DNA from 2 places in the Lysinibacillus sp. BNK-21 genome. Region 2 is predicted to be linked to the other one. Evidence: riboswitches for the same ligand, from Rfam matches in the RefSeq annotation. Region 2 holds a riboswitch; the other holds the start of a gene.
What was found. Region 2 has a riboswitch for cobalamin ahead of ACMGGO_RS19910 (ABC transporter substrate-binding protein). Riboswitches for the same ligand answer to the same signal wherever they lie in the genome.

Region 1 (8,287 bases), 660 kb from region 2:
CTTTGGGGACAGGATATGATGTTTCAAATAGCGCTTGCTGCGATTACGATATTCTTTATTTTTCCGCATCATCTGATTCAACATTGGCATCGTTGGGGTAACTTCACAGATGCGATTGGCTTATCAGCATTCGCTATTCAAGGCGCACTCTATGCTGTTAAGCTTGATATGCCAGTAAGCGCAGTCATTGTAGCTGCTGTTTTGACAGGTTCAGGTGGGGGTATTGTACGAGATTTATTAGCTAGAAGAAAACCATTAGTTCTCCGTGATGAAGTTTATGGTGTTTGGGCAGCTCTTGCAGGATTGCTAATCGGATTCGAGGTTTTTACAGGAGACATTTTCCTTTATATTTTATTCGCAGTGATTACAGCTTTACGTATTCTTTCCTATATGATGAAGTGGCGCTTGCCATTACGAAAGTTAAATCGTGCATAAACACCATTCAGCCAATGACCAAAAATTAAGTCATTGGCTGTTTTATTGTTTTTATCTTTTTAACAACTGCATTGATTCTTCTAAAGTCGCCATGTTTTTCATCATCGAGCAAGCTGCATCTAAAATAGGAAAGGCTAAGGCTGCTCCAGAACCTTCGCCTAAACGCATATTCATGTGCAACATTGGTTCAATGCCTAGTAAGGCAGCGGCAATTTTTGCCCCTGGTTCCTCTGAAGCATGGGAAGGAATGATATAATCGATTACTTTTGGTTCGAGCTTATAAGCAATGAGGGCTGCTATAGTTGAAATAAATCCATCAATGACAACGGGTTTACGATGGGCAGCAGCGCCAAGAATAATACCTGTCATCGCCCCTATCTCTAACCCTCCAACCTTAGCCAGAACATCAATAACATCATTTGGATTAGGCTTATTTAAGGTAATTGCTTTTTCAATAACTGCTGCTTTATAGGCAATGCCTCCTTGGCCTACTCCTGCACCAAACCCCGTTACTTCGATAGGGTTGCATCCCGTTAAAACAGCTAATATCGCAGCACTTGGTGTTGTATTGCCGATGCCCATTTCTCCAGTCCCAAGTACATCAGCACCTTTTATGATTTCCTCAGTGGCCACACGGATTCCTACTTCTATCGATTGAATGGCTTCTTGTTTGGCCATAGCTGGACCATGTGCCATGTTATCTGTACCATATTTAATTTTATGAATAATGACACCTGCATCAAGTGGAATATCTTCTTTTACACCCACATCTACTGTGACCACCTTTGCATTGGTAATCCCCGCAATCGCACAAACGCCTGTACCCCCCTTAGGAAAATTTAATGTTTGAAAGACCGTAACATCTTGTGGATTCGTGGTTACACCTTCCTCGTAAACACCATGATCTGCAGCACAGACAATCATCACTTTTTTGTCGACCATCGGATATAATTGTCCTGTTATACCAGAGAGCTGTACGGCAAGTGATTCTAGTTTACCTAAGCTACCTGGGGGCTTACAAAGCGCATCAATCCGCTTTCTAGCTTGCTCCATACTTTTCATATCAGCCCCCTGAATGTTTTGAATTGTGTCTTGTAATAATTGCATGATTATTTCTCCTCTCGTTCTCATAAGACAAAATAAAAAGTCTGTAGTTTATTGTCATGACAAATAAACTACAGACTTTTCCATCATCTATATCTTCTATAGCATGTAGGCAGGTCTCCTGGCTCAAGTTCAACACCTCATAGTACCTTCCCAGCAATTTGCTAGTGGCATACACTATGAAATTCCCTTATACAGTGGCGGGTCCGCTAAAGCTTTTCACTTTATTCCCTATTCTCCCTAATGGGCACCTATTGCTTTTATGTAATTTCTTTTAATTTACTACAAAGCTTTCTTGCTATCAATACGAAACAATTAAAGTAAAGTATTTTTATTTGGAGCTATTTCACATAGTTCCTATAACTATTGAATAGAAACCAATATTGTTAGCGAGTCAATATAGTTTAAAATGAATACACTTTGCCCCTTCAAATGACTATTCTCAAAAAAAGATGAGCCTATACCGGGATGGCTAATGCCAAACATAAGTAAAAGAATAGATTTAACATCGATATACATGATTTAAAATTTACTAGTTACTAAAGTCTGAGAAATAACATTGTTAAAGAAAATTGCAGAATTTTTTTAACAAGCTCTTTTAACACACACAATTTGTCAACTCTCTTCTGGTTCCTACTTTCTACGTGTTTAGCCTATAAAGAACGAATCTACAGTACATCATTCTTTCTATTTTTTTATGGATCGATATTTAGCAGGTGTCATACCAACATATTTTTTAAATACTTTACTAAAATATTCTTCATTGCTATAACCTACTAATAAAGCAATTTCATTATTTCTTTTATCACTATAATCTAATAGCTGCTTAGCTTTGTTAATTCTAAGTTCATTTAATAGGTGGATAAAATTTTTATCAATGCTTTTTTTTATTAATATACTTAAATTTGCTTGGCTTTTGTTAAAGATGTTTGATAAATAATTCAAATCTAGTTGCGGATCATCAAAATGCGTATAAATATAATCGACTATTTTTTTACCTAAATTATCCCTATTGCCATGTAAGTTAAGTATTTTATCGACGAGTGGCATGATATAGTTATTTACTATTTTTGATAAATTGGCTTCTTTAATCATTTGATGTTGGATACCAATTATTTTTTGAGCGCGATGATATGTTTCCAAGCAATTGAAATAGATGCTATATTGTAATAAAAACATAATCATGATTTCTAACCTCTGCTGAAAATCAATATTTATATTTTGTAAAACCACAATAAATTCTTTTAATTTTAATTCATCTGTAAAGATTTGATTATCAAAAATGGATTTTCTTTTATTTAGCACAGTGCTATCAGTATTTAGATGCCTCTTTAGAAGCAACTCCAGCACAGCTTGATTTAAATCATGTAAGTCTTTTTTTGGAAGAACAATATGATTATGCTGACTATATGACAATACAAAATCGGTATTCATAATCTCAATATGTTCCCCAAAAATATTAAAGTAAAATAACTCATGAGCATGTGAAATTCCGATATTTTTTGTTTGATTTATACTAACCATAAAGTATTCAAATGAATAGATACTACAATCTGTCATTTGTTGATCAAAGGCCAATAGTAAATTTAATAATTGATTATATTTAATTGCATAATCTACTTGCTTTTTCATGCTCAATGCTTCCATCGTTTGTGATAGCTTTAGCTTTAGGTTTTTATAATCGATTGGCTTTAAAATGTAATCCTCAGCTCCAATTTGAATAGCACTTTGTAAATATTGAAAATCGTCATAGCCAGATAGAAAAATCACCTTAAATTGATGAAACTTTTTTAGCTCCTGAACAGCCTCTATTCCACTTATCCCGGGTAAATTAATATCCGATAAAACAATATCTGGAGCAATTTCTTTAGCTGCCAGCAGCATATCCTCCCCCGTTGTATAAGAATAAACACGTAAGGATTCTATAAAATTTCTGTTAATAAAAAAGCTTAAACCCTCTCTAATAAAGTTTTCATCTTCTACAATAAAAAGATTCATAGAGCTCACCTCACCGTTAGAAGATATTATTTCTTATATGGTAACAAAATTCTCGACACAAAGTATTGTTGCTCATTGACTAGCACCATTACACCATATGCTTCTCCATATTTTATCTTTAAACGCCTATTTACATTTTTTAAACCAATACTGCCTTCGTGATTTTCTTCATTCATTTTATCATTTAGCATAGCTATTCTAGCAGTATCCTTATATTCGCTCTTATTATAAGTTTCAATTATTACATAATTCTTTTTTCGATAAATTTTGATATTTATTGATAGAGCTTCTTTATGGTTGTAACCATGCTTAAAAATATTTTCTACAATTGGTTGGAGTGTAAATTTTAAAATAGCATTTTGTAATAAATCGTTTTCTTCTATTTGAATGTCAAATAGTAAATAAGAGATTCTTATTTTCATAATATTAATATATTCTTCAATAATCTCTAGCTCTTTTTCAATGGTTGTTTCATTTTCACTGTTGCCCGTATTATATCTAAAAAGCTTTGCAAGCCCAACGCTCAATGTAGAAATTTCCTCAACCTCATGAATCATGGCTAATTGATTAATATTATCTAAGGTATTGTAAAGAAAATGAGGATTAATTTGGCTTTGTAAATTATTCAATTGCGCTTCATAGTTTTCTCGAACATAGCCTTTTTCCTTTTCTACCATATAAGCAATGGTTTGGTTTAATTCATGACTGGCAATATCTAACTCATCATTAATCCAAACATGCTTTTTCTCTTTATCTTCAAAATGATAAATTGCTTTTCTATAAGAGGTAATACGTTCAATAAGCATTTGTAACGTTGTGCTTATTTTATTGGAATATAAAAAGGTGATGATGGTTAGCAGTAAGGTAGAAGCAATTGCAAAAGCCATTAAATCCTCCTTTTTATTATTTACCTCTTTAAAAATGGAGTCAGACGTAGCAATGACAACATAGTAACAATTATTAAAGGAATCAAATGAATACATTAGAATTCGTTCTACATTCAAATAATCAATTTTATAGTAATTGGTTTTCTGAGGCTCCAGTTTAAGAAAATACTCCTCATGCTCTGATATATGGGAATTTGTGCTGAATTTTATATCTTTTTGCTCTGTTAATAAAAGAAAATCAGAGTAGCTTCCCCAAATAGAATTTAACACTTCATGATATACTTTTGTACTTGCTTGATTACTCTCAAAAGACGAATTAAAATAATGAATTTTTTTTAATACCTCTAGCCTTGTTTCTATTAAAAGTTTCTTTTGATATTCGCCAACATTATTTATATAAATTATGGTCATCATAAAATACGGTAAAATAAATACAACAAGGGTAAGAATAAGATATTTATATTTTAACGATAAATACATCATTCTCACCCTTTCAAGCTTCTTAGCAATGTTCCTCTTCCCAGATCGACTGGCCGCTTGAAACACCACCATCAATGACAATTTCACTACCCGTAATATAGGAAGCATCCTCGCTCCCTAGATAATAGACTAAGGATGCAATTTCCTCTGGACGTCCTAATCTTTTTAAAGGTACATATTTTACCTGATCCTGAGGTGTCTTATTTGATTTTTGTGCTGCATATTCAATCATCTGTGTTTGGATATATCCTGGATGAATGGAGTTTACTCTAATAAAAGGTGCAAATTCCATCGCTGCGTTTTTTGTAAGTGTTCGAATAGCACCTTTAGTAGCCCCGTATATTCCTAAACCTTTTGCTCCAAAAAAGGCTGCATTGGACGATGCATTAATAATCGAGCCATTTTCCTGTTTATACATAATAGGTGCAATATATTTTAATGCTAAAAAGCTACCCTTAACATTAATATCAAACATAGACTGATACTCTTTTTCTGTAGTTGTAGTAAGATCATTCATGACAAATATTCCAGCGTTATTAAACAATACATCAATTTCATAGCCTTTGTCATGTATATATCTTTGTAATGATTTCCATTTATTTTCATTTGTAACATCCAATTCTATAAAATCAACCTGAGCACCATAAATATCACTTAGCTTGCTACCTTCCGCTACATTAATATCACATGCAAGGATATGAAAACCCTCCTGGTAAAATTTATCGAGAGTAGCTCTGCCAATGCCAGCAGTAGCCCCTGTAATGAGAATACGCTTCGTCATAAATACCTCCATTAATAATTTTTATTTCGCAATCCAACCACCATCAATCACTAGCTCACTGCCTGTTACAAACTTCGCTTCATCAGTCGCTAAATATAAAACACCATAGGCTACATCTATAGGATTTCCAAGTAATGGCAAAGGCGTTACTTCTTTCATCCATTTCGCTTTTTCGTTATTCTCAAAAAGATCTCGTGTCATTTCCGTTTTAATCATGCCAGGGTGCACAGAATTTACCCGTACATTATATTCTGCTAAATCCATTGCTGCTGCCTTTGTTAAGCTTCTGACAGCTCCCTTTGAGGCATGATAAGACACATAGCCCTTTTCGCCAATAATTCCATAGACCGAAGAGATATTAATAATACTTCCCGCTCGCTGCTTTATCATATGCTCAGCACATTTTCTAACACCCAAAAAAGTACCTGTCGCATTAATGGTCATAACCTTATTCCAGCCCTCTAAATCTTCCTGTATAATTGAGTTTCTTGAGGGAATGCCAGCATTATTTACTAAAATATCTATACGTCCAAACAATTGAATGGCCTTTTGGATAACGCTATCCCACTCTGCTTCAGAGGATACATCATGCTTATGCATAAAAAGATGATCACTTCTCGGGTAGCGCTTCATCAAAAGGTCCAATGCCTCCCCGTTTATATCTGTGGCAACTACTTTCGCTCCCTCTTGTAAAAACAATTCAGTCTCTGCTAACCCTTGTCCATTTCCTGCACCTGTAATGATTGCTACCTTATTGTGTAAGCGCATTTTATTCATCCTCTCTATTTCTGAATCTTCGAACGACCATAAAAATCGATCATAACAGCGACAATAATAATGGCACCTTTAAAAATTGATTGCCAATACGTACTGATGGAAAGACTATCAAAAACATTTGAAATCATGATTAAAATACTTCCACCAATAAATGTTCGCCAAATTGCACCCTGCCCCCCTGAAAGGGAAGTGCCTCCAATAACGACGGCAGCTATTACATCCAAAACAATTGATTCTCCTATATTTGCCTGCCCCTGTGCAAGTCGAGAAGATAAAATGATACCACTCATTGAGGCACATAGACCACAGATGATATATGTGCTAATGATTAGGCGATTTGTCTTTAAACCTGCTAATCTACTAGCCTCACGGTTTCCTCCTACAGCATAGAGAGCCTTTCCATATAGCGTGTAAGAGAGAATTATCCCTAGCGTAATAAAAATAGCAGCTAGAATAATGACTGAAACGGGGATTGGTCCTAAATAATGCGAACCAAAAAACTTATAGGCTGGGTCTTTTACAAAAAATGGCTGTGCCTTTGAGTATACTAATGCAAAGCCAGTGAAAATAGAGCCTGTTCCTAGTGTGGCTACAAAGGGAGGAACTTTCAAATAAGTGATTAACACACCGTTTAACAAGCCTGCAATGAGACCAATGGATAGACCGACTATCACAGCTACAAAAATAGACGTGCTATCAACTAAGCTTGCAGCTACAACAGCCGTTGCAGCGTATAATCCCCCGATGGACATATCTAAGCCGCCAGTGATCATAACATAGGTCATTCCAGCAGCCATGATGCCAATAATGGCTAATTGACTTAGCATATTTAATACATTTGTAGGATTTAAAAACCCATTGTAAACAATCGATGAAATAATAATTAGCACTACAAATGCGAACACTACTCCATATCTAAATCCAAAATTCTTGATATTTCCAAAATTCAGAATTTTGTTGCTATAAGAAGTCAAATTCTGCTCTTCAGATAGTTTGTTCATCATGTATGGTGACTCCCTTCCAAAAACGTTGATTCAACGATTTTTTTAACACTAATATCTTTCCCCGTTAATTCATTAACAATTTCCCCTTTAGATATAACAAGTACACGATTGCTAACAGCAACTACCTCTTCTAGCTCTGAGGAAATAATAATGATACTCATACCTTGCATCGCTAACTCCTTTAATTTACGTAATACATCTAATTTAACGCCAACATCAATCCCTCTAGTAGGTTCATCAACTATTAAAACCTTTGGGTTAACACTTGTAACCTTTGACAGTAAAACCTTCTGTTGATTTCCACCCGATAAATTTTTAACAATGGAGTTAATTGGTCGTGTTAACTTAAACTCTCGAATATATTGTTGCGCAAGATTTTTAGATTTTTTAGTAGATAAAAAACCATAGGAACCAATACGTTTTAAATCAATTAGATGAATGTTTTCATGTACTTCAAAACCTAGATGAAGACCTGTTTTTTTCCGATCCTCTGGAGCTAATACAATTCCATATCCCATTGCTTGTCTTGGTGTAGAAGGAATTTTAAGAGACTCACCTTGTAATTTAAGCGTTCCCCTACAGCCTTCTCCTAGCCCATAGAGCGTGTGAGCAATTGCACTTCTGCCTGAGCCCACTAACCCACCCAATCCTAAAATTTCTCCCCGCTTTAATGTAAAGGAGATATTTTTTAAAAAGTGGAAGCTCTCCAAATTTTCAACCTCTAATACAATCTCCTCTGAAGGAATTTGATGAGGATACTCCTGCATTAAGATTTCTTTAAAATCGCTGTCAATTTCCTCACCAAGCATGGCATGAACAAT
Region 2 (8,287 bases):
AACCATTTCGACCATTCAGAAGATAATATGGTGCATTGGACATAGATTCCATGCCACCCGCAATAATCACTTCTTCGTCCCCTAAACGAATCAATTGATCTGCTAATGACACCGCACGCATCCCTGAAGCACAAACTTTATTGATTGTTTCTGTTTTTACTGCTGTTGGTAAATTGGCCTTCAGCGCAGCCTGTCGAGAAGGAATTTGCCCCTGTCCCCCTTGTAAAACAGAACCTAAAATTACCTCATCCACTTGCTCAGGTGCAAGATTTGCCTTCTCTAATGCCCCTTTAATGGCAATCGCACCTAAATCACTTGCATGTAATGCTGATAATGAACCTCCAAATTTACCAAACGCAGTTCTTGCTCCTGCTAAAATTACAGCTCTATTCAAGTAAAACACCCCTTTTGTTTTACGTTCTCGATGAAGCTGCAAAGCATTATTGACTGAACGCTCGCTCGACTTCTATCGAGGAAAAATGGGAGTTTACTATCTCAACTCCCATTCCCATTTAATCTTATTCTACAAAACAATTTTTTATTGTGCAATTTATATTTTTCAGATAACTAAAATATTTCTGCAATAGCAATCATTTTTCTGCGTTCGCTTCCGTATTCTCGTCTTGTTGAACATTTTCTATAGACGCTACCACTTCTTCGTATGTTTCTTCTGTTTCTTCGGAAGAAGGATTAACTGCCTTTACTTTTTCACCGAACACAGAACGTTCTAGTAATTCTGCAACATCAAATGTTCCAATAGAGTCTTCAACCTCTTTAGCCTTTGTACCATCCTCTAGCATTGTTAGGCAGTAAGGACAGCCTGATGAAATAACTGATGCATTTGTTGCAAGAGCCTGTTCTGTTCGCGCTACGTTTATGCGATTTCCTACATGCTCTTCCATCCACATTAATCCACCACCAGCACCACAGCACATCGCTGTTTCGCGGTTACGTTCCATTTCAACAAGCTTCACGCCAGGGATTCCTCGAAGGATCTCACGTGGGGCATCGTACACATCATTGTAGCGGCCTAAATAACAGGAATCATGGAAAACAATCGTTTCATGAACCTCATAGTTTAGCGCTAGACGATTTTCCTCAATCAACTGATTTAATAACTCAGTGTGATGATACACTTCACCTTTCCAACCAAAGTCTTGATATTCATTTTTAAAGATATTGTAGGCATGAGGATCGATTGTTACAATTTTCTTCACGTCATTTTTCTCAAACTCATCAATATTTGCTGTAGCTAGCTCTTGGAATAAGAATTCATTACCTAAACGACGAGGTGTATCCCCAGAGTTTTTCTCTTTATTACCTAAGATTGCAAACTTCACACCAGCCTCGTTTAATAGACGACAGAATGCTAAAGCGATTTTTTGAGAGCGGTTGTCGAAAGCTCCCATCGAACCAACCCAGAATAAATACTCCATTTCCTCGCCAGATTTTTTCAGCTCTTTTACAGTTGGAATTTGGATTGTTGGATCTAGATCACGCCAATTTTCTTTTTCCTTGCGGTTTAAGCCCCAAGGATTACCTTGTCGTTCGATATTCGTCATTGCACGTTGAGCATCAGGATTTACTTTCCCTTCAGTCATTGTTAGATAACGACGTAGATCAATAATTTTATCAACATGCTCATTCATTACAGGGCATTGATCCTCACAGTTACGACATGTCGTACAAGCCCAAATTTCCTCTTCTGTAATGACATCGCCAATTAAAGATGGGCTGTAGATATCCTCAATTACAGCACCTTCAGCACCAGCTGCAATTGCAAGCTGGTTACCCTTTGTATTGGCAAAGAATTGATAAGGCACCCATGGTTTTTGTTTTGTTACGACTGCGCCCGTAAATGTTAAATGGTCACGCAATTTTACGATTAAATCCATAGGAGACAGCATTTTTCCTGTTCCTGTTGCTGGACACATGTTTGTACAACGTCCGCATTCTACACAAGAATATAGATCAAGCATTTGCTTTTGTGTGAAGTCCTGTATGCGTCCTACCCCAATAGAAGGCATATCCTCTTCGCTTTCAGCATTTTCTCCAGCTTCTTCCAAGGCCTCAAAATCAATTGGTGTTAATGTACCCGTACGATCTAAACGATTCATGTAAACATTAAGTGGACTGACAATTAAGTGGAAATGTTTAGACTGCGGTACGTATACCAGGAATGTTAATAGAATTAAAAGGTGTGCCCACCACATTACATAAAACACACCAGCGGCAACTGATGTAGGTAGGAAGCCAAAAATAGCAGCAATACTTGAAGCAACTGGCTCCGTATAAGTTAATCCCTCACCATGCCAAATTAATCCCATACCATTAGCGATTAATGTAGATACCATTAACCCACCAATGAAAATTAATACAAGGCCGTTTTTCCATCCTCGTTTTAGACGCACTAGCTTTTCAACATAGCGGCGGTAAAATGCCCACACTACCGCGATTAAAATCATTAAAACCACCAGTTCTTGGAAGAATGTAAAGACACCATAGAAAATGCCTAGTGGCAGATGTGACTCTGGTGCTAGTCCTTTCCAAATTAAATCAATGGCCCCTAACTGTACCATCAAAAATCCATAGAAAAACATAACATGTATTAAACCACTCTTTGGATCCTTTAATAGCTTATTTTGACCAAATACATTGACCATAATATAACGAAGTCGTTCTTTAACACTTTCATCAAACTCAACCTTTTTCCCCAATTGCACATACTTATAGCGTGTTTTCAACAGGTAGAAGAACAATCCTACTGCATAAAGCACAACCACGACTGTTAAGACAATGTTAGCAATTAATAATGGACTCATGGTTGGTCCCCCCTTTAGTTTGTCGTAATTTTCTCTCTTTGTGACGAATTTGCTAGTTCAAACAGAAATGTACTTCACTTTATCATTATATTCCTATTCTAATAAATGAGTGAGCATTCAGTCAACATAAAACGGAAATATTTCTGATAATTTTATATTCTTACATTTTACAAGAAAAAAAGCCACCCTGAATTTTTTCAAAGTAGCAATTTTTTACTTTCCTTAACTATTTTACTTATTGGGATGTCGCATATTCAGTAGACTTTTGAACATCTGCTAAAATTGCATACAAACCTATACCGCCCCGTAGCTTAATATCTGGCAATTCATTTTTTGTACAAAAACATTTATTAAATCAAACTTTATTTTTTAAAAACATTCCCACTGCGGATATATTCAACATCTGCAACGTTTAAGCGAGCATTTACAACACGTGCAGCTGCAAATAAATAATCCGATAAGCGATTTAAATATTTTTGCACAACCTTTGGTACATCTTCGACTTCTTTCATAAGTGTCACCATTTCACGCTCTGCTCGACGTGCAACCGTGCGTGCAATGTGTAAAGTTGCCGCTGCTGGTGCACCTCCTGGTAAAATAAAACGTTGTAAAGGTGGCGCTTCGTCTGATAAAGCATCTATACGAGCTTCAAGTACTTCAATCGGTTGCTCTGTTAATTTATAATGACGTTCTTTCATTACATTAGCAAGGTCTCCACCAGCATCGAACAGCTCATGCTGAATTGTCTCTAGGTCTGTTAAAATATCCTTGAAAAGCGCTTGATCTAATTCACTTACAGCCTTCCCAATAAAGGAATTTAATTCATCAATTGCCCCATATGTTTCCACACGTAAACTATCTTTATCAACCCGTCCTCCAATAAGACTTGTTTTCCCCGTATCGCCTGTTTTCGTGTAAAGCTTCATTTCTCTCATCTCCTAAAACTGGTTTTTATAATTCCTAATCGCCTGAACTGTTGTTTCATAGACACCCTTTGCAATCATTTTACCAACTTCCGTAATTGGGCCACCATACAGCATTTCTTCCCCTTTTTGAGTTGCAGCAATTAACAGACTATCTGTAGCAGTACCTGTTGCAATTGTTCCACTCCGCTCATCACGAATATTTTCTGATTGCAACGCCTTTGTTTTTGCCTCAGTTGCTGTCATCAATGCCTGAAAAAATGCCTCTTCCGATAAACAACCATTAATGATAACCCATGTATTAATAGTACCAATATATGGTTCATCTTGTCTTTCATGTACTCGAGATACATCAACTGCATTGCCTACGCCAGCAGTTACAGCTACGATTATACTGCCAAAAGGTGCTGAAAATTCATTGATGGCCACTAGAGCTGTTGGTACTGCTGTTAGCATAACAACAGTATTTGTAGGTGAAAAATTTCCCCTTTTTAAAAATTCTTTAACTTCTCGTTTCACATCGCTGATGACATAATCACCAGGAACTGAGCGATTTAATAAGCAATTATGCCAGCCAATACCTGGGTTATGAACTGCAGAAGATACGGTCTTCAGAGGAAGCTCTGATTGAAGTTGGATATATTGTTCAGTTATCGTAAAGTGCTCTTTTTTGATGACAGCTCGCTGTTGATAGTCTGTAGCTGCGGGCATCATTGTAATTTGAGGTTTTGGTATTTCAGGGTGAGCATATGTAGTCACCCGTGCTTGATAAACTTCTTCAATTTGGGAGGCAATTAATACTTCATGTGGTGCACCAAGTGCTCTCATTTGTCCGCTTTCCATTAGCAATAATTCATCACAATAAAGAGAGGCTAAATTCATATCGTGTAGTACCATAACAACTGTTAAACCGCACTCCATGGCTTCCTTCCGCACCATATCTAAAATTTGACGTTGGTGGGCAATATCTAAATGATTAGTTGGTTCATCCAGTAATAGTATTTCTGCAGTTTGAGCTAAGGCTTGTGCTACAAATACTCTTTGTTGTTCACCACCAGATAAAAATTCCATCGGTGTATGCTCATATCGCTTTACACCTGTTTGAAGCATTGCATGTTGAACTGCCTTCTCATCTTGTGCAGACCAACTCGAGAAAAAGCCTGTTTGATGCGGGTAGCGCCCCAGTGAAACTGCCTCTCTCACACTGTTCGAGAAAGCATTTGCATGTAGCTGTGGTAATACAGCCATTTTTTTCGCCAAAGCACGAGCATTATAAGAAAGAATATTTTGTCCATCAATCGAAATGGTTCCAGCAGTAGCTGGTAAAATACCACTCATTACTTTTAATAATGTGGATTTCCCGCTACCATTCGGCCCTAGAATGCCAAGAATTTTTCCTTTTTCAACAGTAAAACTAATGTCCCTGACGATTGGTACATCTTCATAGCCACCTGATAGATGTTCAACAACAATCATGCCCGTACCCCCTTGCTTCTTCGCTGCTTATAAAAAATATAGGAGAAAACAGGTGCTCCAATAAATGCCGTAATAACACCAATTGGTAGCTCTCTTGGCACAATGATTGTTCGTGCTACTAAGTCGCAAATAATGAGTAATGTTGCACCATTGAAAAAAGATAATGGTAATAAGTGGCGATGATCAGAACCCCAAATCATCCTTGTCATATGCGGCACCACTAATCCTACAAAGCCAATTGTGCCAGAAACCGCTACAGCTGCTCCAGTTAGCATGGAGCCACCTGCTAATATCAAATATTTACTGCGCTTCACATTAACACCTAAATGTTTTGCTCGCTCTTCACCATACAACAAAACATTTAGTTCTCGTCTTTGTGTCCATAGCATAATTGAACCTACAATCACAAATGGAATGATCATTTGGACATATGGCCAACCACGCATCGAAACAGAACCAAGTAGCCAGCCTATTACCTGACGTAATTCTTCACCAGATAAGGCAATCATTAATGAAATAAGGGAACCTAAAAATGAACTAAAAATAACACCTGTTAATATCAACGTTTCCATTTTTAATGAGCGGTCTACGAGTCTAGCAAAGCTCATAACAACTACCATCGTGATGATAGCACCAATCATACTGAAAATTGGCAGCGCATACAAACCGACAACAGGTATAGAAATACTAAAAAAGATCGTTAAAACAGCACCAACAGAAGCCCCTGATGAAACCCCTAGTGTATATGGATCTGCTAATGGATTTTTTAATAAACCTTGGAAAGCTGCTCCAGCAATAGCTAGAGATGCGCCTACTAGTCCCGCTAATAACACGCGAGGCAAACGAATTTTCCAAAAGATATTGGCGGCTGTTTCATCAACCGCCTTATTCCACAATACTTCTAATGGAATATGAACCGAGCCTATCGCTACGCCACACCAGATGCTAATAAGAAGAAGCGTACATGTTAATGTATAGGCTAGTGCTATTTTTTTCACTTAAATACCTCAGGATAGATTGCTTTTGCTAATTCTTCTAGACCTTCAGCTAAACGTGGCCCTTGACGACTTGTCGTACTTTCATCTACCTGCACAATCGCATTATTTTTTACGGCATTAATCGTATCAAAGCCCGCACGTTTTGGTATTTTCGTTAAAATATCTGGTACATAATGATATGTCACCACGATGACATCTGGATTTTTTGCGATAATTTGTTCTGCATCAATTTTATACCAATTATCGCCATCTACAGCTACATTCTCTGCATTGATCATTTCAAGCATAGCGTTCATAAATGTACCATTGCCAGCTGTATAAATATCTGGCTCATCTGATGCTTCAACTAACACTTTTTTGGGTTCAACATCCTTGACTTTAGACAAAACTTCTTCTACTTTTGCCTTCATATTAGCGACAATTTTTTCTGCCTCTGGTAATTTCCCTGTAGCACGTCCAAGTTGCTCAATTGTTGTATATGTTTCATTAAAGTCTTGTGCATTTTTTACAACAAATACTTTCAAACCTGCTGATTCAAGCTGTGCAATAGCCTCTTCTGAAAGAGACATGCTAGATTCGTGTGAAAAAACGATATCTGGTTTTAAGGCAATAATTTTTTCAATATCGTATTCCATACCGCCAACCTTATCCTTCTCAGCTGCCTCTGGCGGATAATCGTCGTTGTCCGTAACACCAACTATTTCATCATTTAAACCTAGTCCAAAAAGGATTTCAGTATTACTTGGAATAAGTGAAACAATTTTCTCAGGAGGTGCTTCAAGTGTAATGTCCTTACCAAGGGCATCTGTTATCGTCATTGGGAATGTTGCTTCATCCACCTGTGCTGTTTCTTGCTGTGTTTGCTGCTCGTTAGATGGCTTGTTATCTTTTGCTTCCTGCCCACAAGCAGCTAGCAAGCCTACTGCTAAAAATGCTGATAATCCTATTTTCCAAAATTTCTTCATGTGAATCCTCCTTCGTTGATCCGTGCGACATTTCGCTTTATTCTACATCAAAATAAAACCCCTCATCTTTGATCGATGAGGGGGCAAAATCGCACCAAAAAAACTGATACAAAATCCACCACCCTATCCTCGTAGGTTGTCATGTCGTTATAAAGGCAGGTCTCCTGGCTAGTGCTACTTGCGATTTTTCAAGCCTTCCCGAAATCTTCAGTGGCATCATTTGAAAAAACTCACACTTACAGTGGCGGGACCGCATCGGAATTACACCGATTTCCCTTTTCACTTTACTTAAGTAAAGAACCTTTATAATATTCAGTTGATTTCATTATACATGAAAATGAAAAAAGTCGCCTCCATTCAAGACGACTCCCCGGCCATTATACAATTTCAGAAAAGTATTGGACTGTTTTCATTTGAGCACCCATTTCTCTTAATGACCATGTCTGTTCTAAATAAACGTCCGCTAGTTTTTCATATTTCCCACCAAATTTATGTGCCCACTCAACCGCTATGACACTTTCATAAAGGTGAGCCATTTTTTCCGCCATACCCTTAGATTCAAAAGTTTTCGTTGCCTCGTCTAAAGCGCTAAAAATTTGCAGTTTCACAGACATATTCGCCAATTGTTCTTTAACGATTTGTACTAGTGAGCTGTCAGCTAATTTGTCTAATCGTTCCTCCATCTCCTGTACAAACAGTTCATGAGCATGAAACTTATCTACTAAACGAATGAGTTCTAAGGCCAAAATATTAGCCGTACCCTCCCACACCGTTAACACTTGGGCGTCTCTTAATAAGCGGGGCGTTACAAAGTCTTCTATATAGCCATTACCTCCGTGTAATTCAATTGCCTCACTAGCATAATGAACAGCTTGCTCTGCTGTTTCCTTTTTCATAATGGCAATATATAAACGATTCATAATAAGATCTTGCTGAGTTCCCTGTCCACTTGTCACTTTATCGTATAATTGGATAAGATCAAAAACTGTCGCTACTTCCACGTGCAACTTAGCTGCAAATTTCCCTAAAGTATCCTGAATCATAGGGTACTGTGTTAAGGGCTTGCCAAATGCATGTCGATTGCTTACATAATGTTTTGCCTC

Region 1: it holds a riboswitch for cobalamin, as region 2 does, so the genes downstream of both, cobT (nicotinate-nucleotide--dimethylbenzimidazole phosphoribosyltransferase) here and ACMGGO_RS19910 (ABC transporter substrate-binding protein) in region 2, are expected to answer to the same signal.

The regions. Positions count from the first base shown of each region.
Region 1 covers NZ_JBLQTS010000001.1:3,279,150-3,287,436, forward strand. The annotation lists gene ACMGGO_RS16865 (trimeric intracellular cation channel family protein) at 1-435, shown strand, start outside; gene cobT (nicotinate-nucleotide--dimethylbenzimidazole phosphoribosyltransferase) at 487-1,542, opposite strand; cobalamin riboswitch at 1,633-1,809, opposite strand; gene ACMGGO_RS16875 (response regulator) at 2,227-3,537, opposite strand; gene ACMGGO_RS16880 (sensor histidine kinase) at 3,564-4,904, opposite strand; gene ACMGGO_RS16885 (SDR family NAD(P)-dependent oxidoreductase) at 4,927-5,685, opposite strand; gene ACMGGO_RS16890 (SDR family NAD(P)-dependent oxidoreductase) at 5,707-6,453, opposite strand; gene ACMGGO_RS16895 (ABC transporter permease) at 6,468-7,466, opposite strand; gene ACMGGO_RS16900 (sugar ABC transporter ATP-binding protein) at 7,463-8,287, opposite strand, start outside.
Region 2 covers NZ_JBLQTS010000001.1:3,943,787-3,952,073, forward strand. The annotation lists gene ACMGGO_RS19885 (acetyl-CoA C-acetyltransferase) at 1-394, opposite strand, end outside; gene ACMGGO_RS19890 (heterodisulfide reductase-related iron-sulfur binding cluster) at 591-2,822, opposite strand; gene ACMGGO_RS19895 (cob(I)yrinic acid a,c-diamide adenosyltransferase) at 3,185-3,748, opposite strand; gene ACMGGO_RS19900 (adenosylcobinamide amidohydrolase) at 3,761-5,221, opposite strand; gene ACMGGO_RS19905 (FecCD family ABC transporter permease) at 5,218-6,219, opposite strand; gene ACMGGO_RS19910 (ABC transporter substrate-binding protein) at 6,216-7,184, opposite strand; cobalamin riboswitch at 7,321-7,504, opposite strand; gene ACMGGO_RS19915 (acyl-CoA dehydrogenase family protein) at 7,562-8,287, opposite strand, start outside.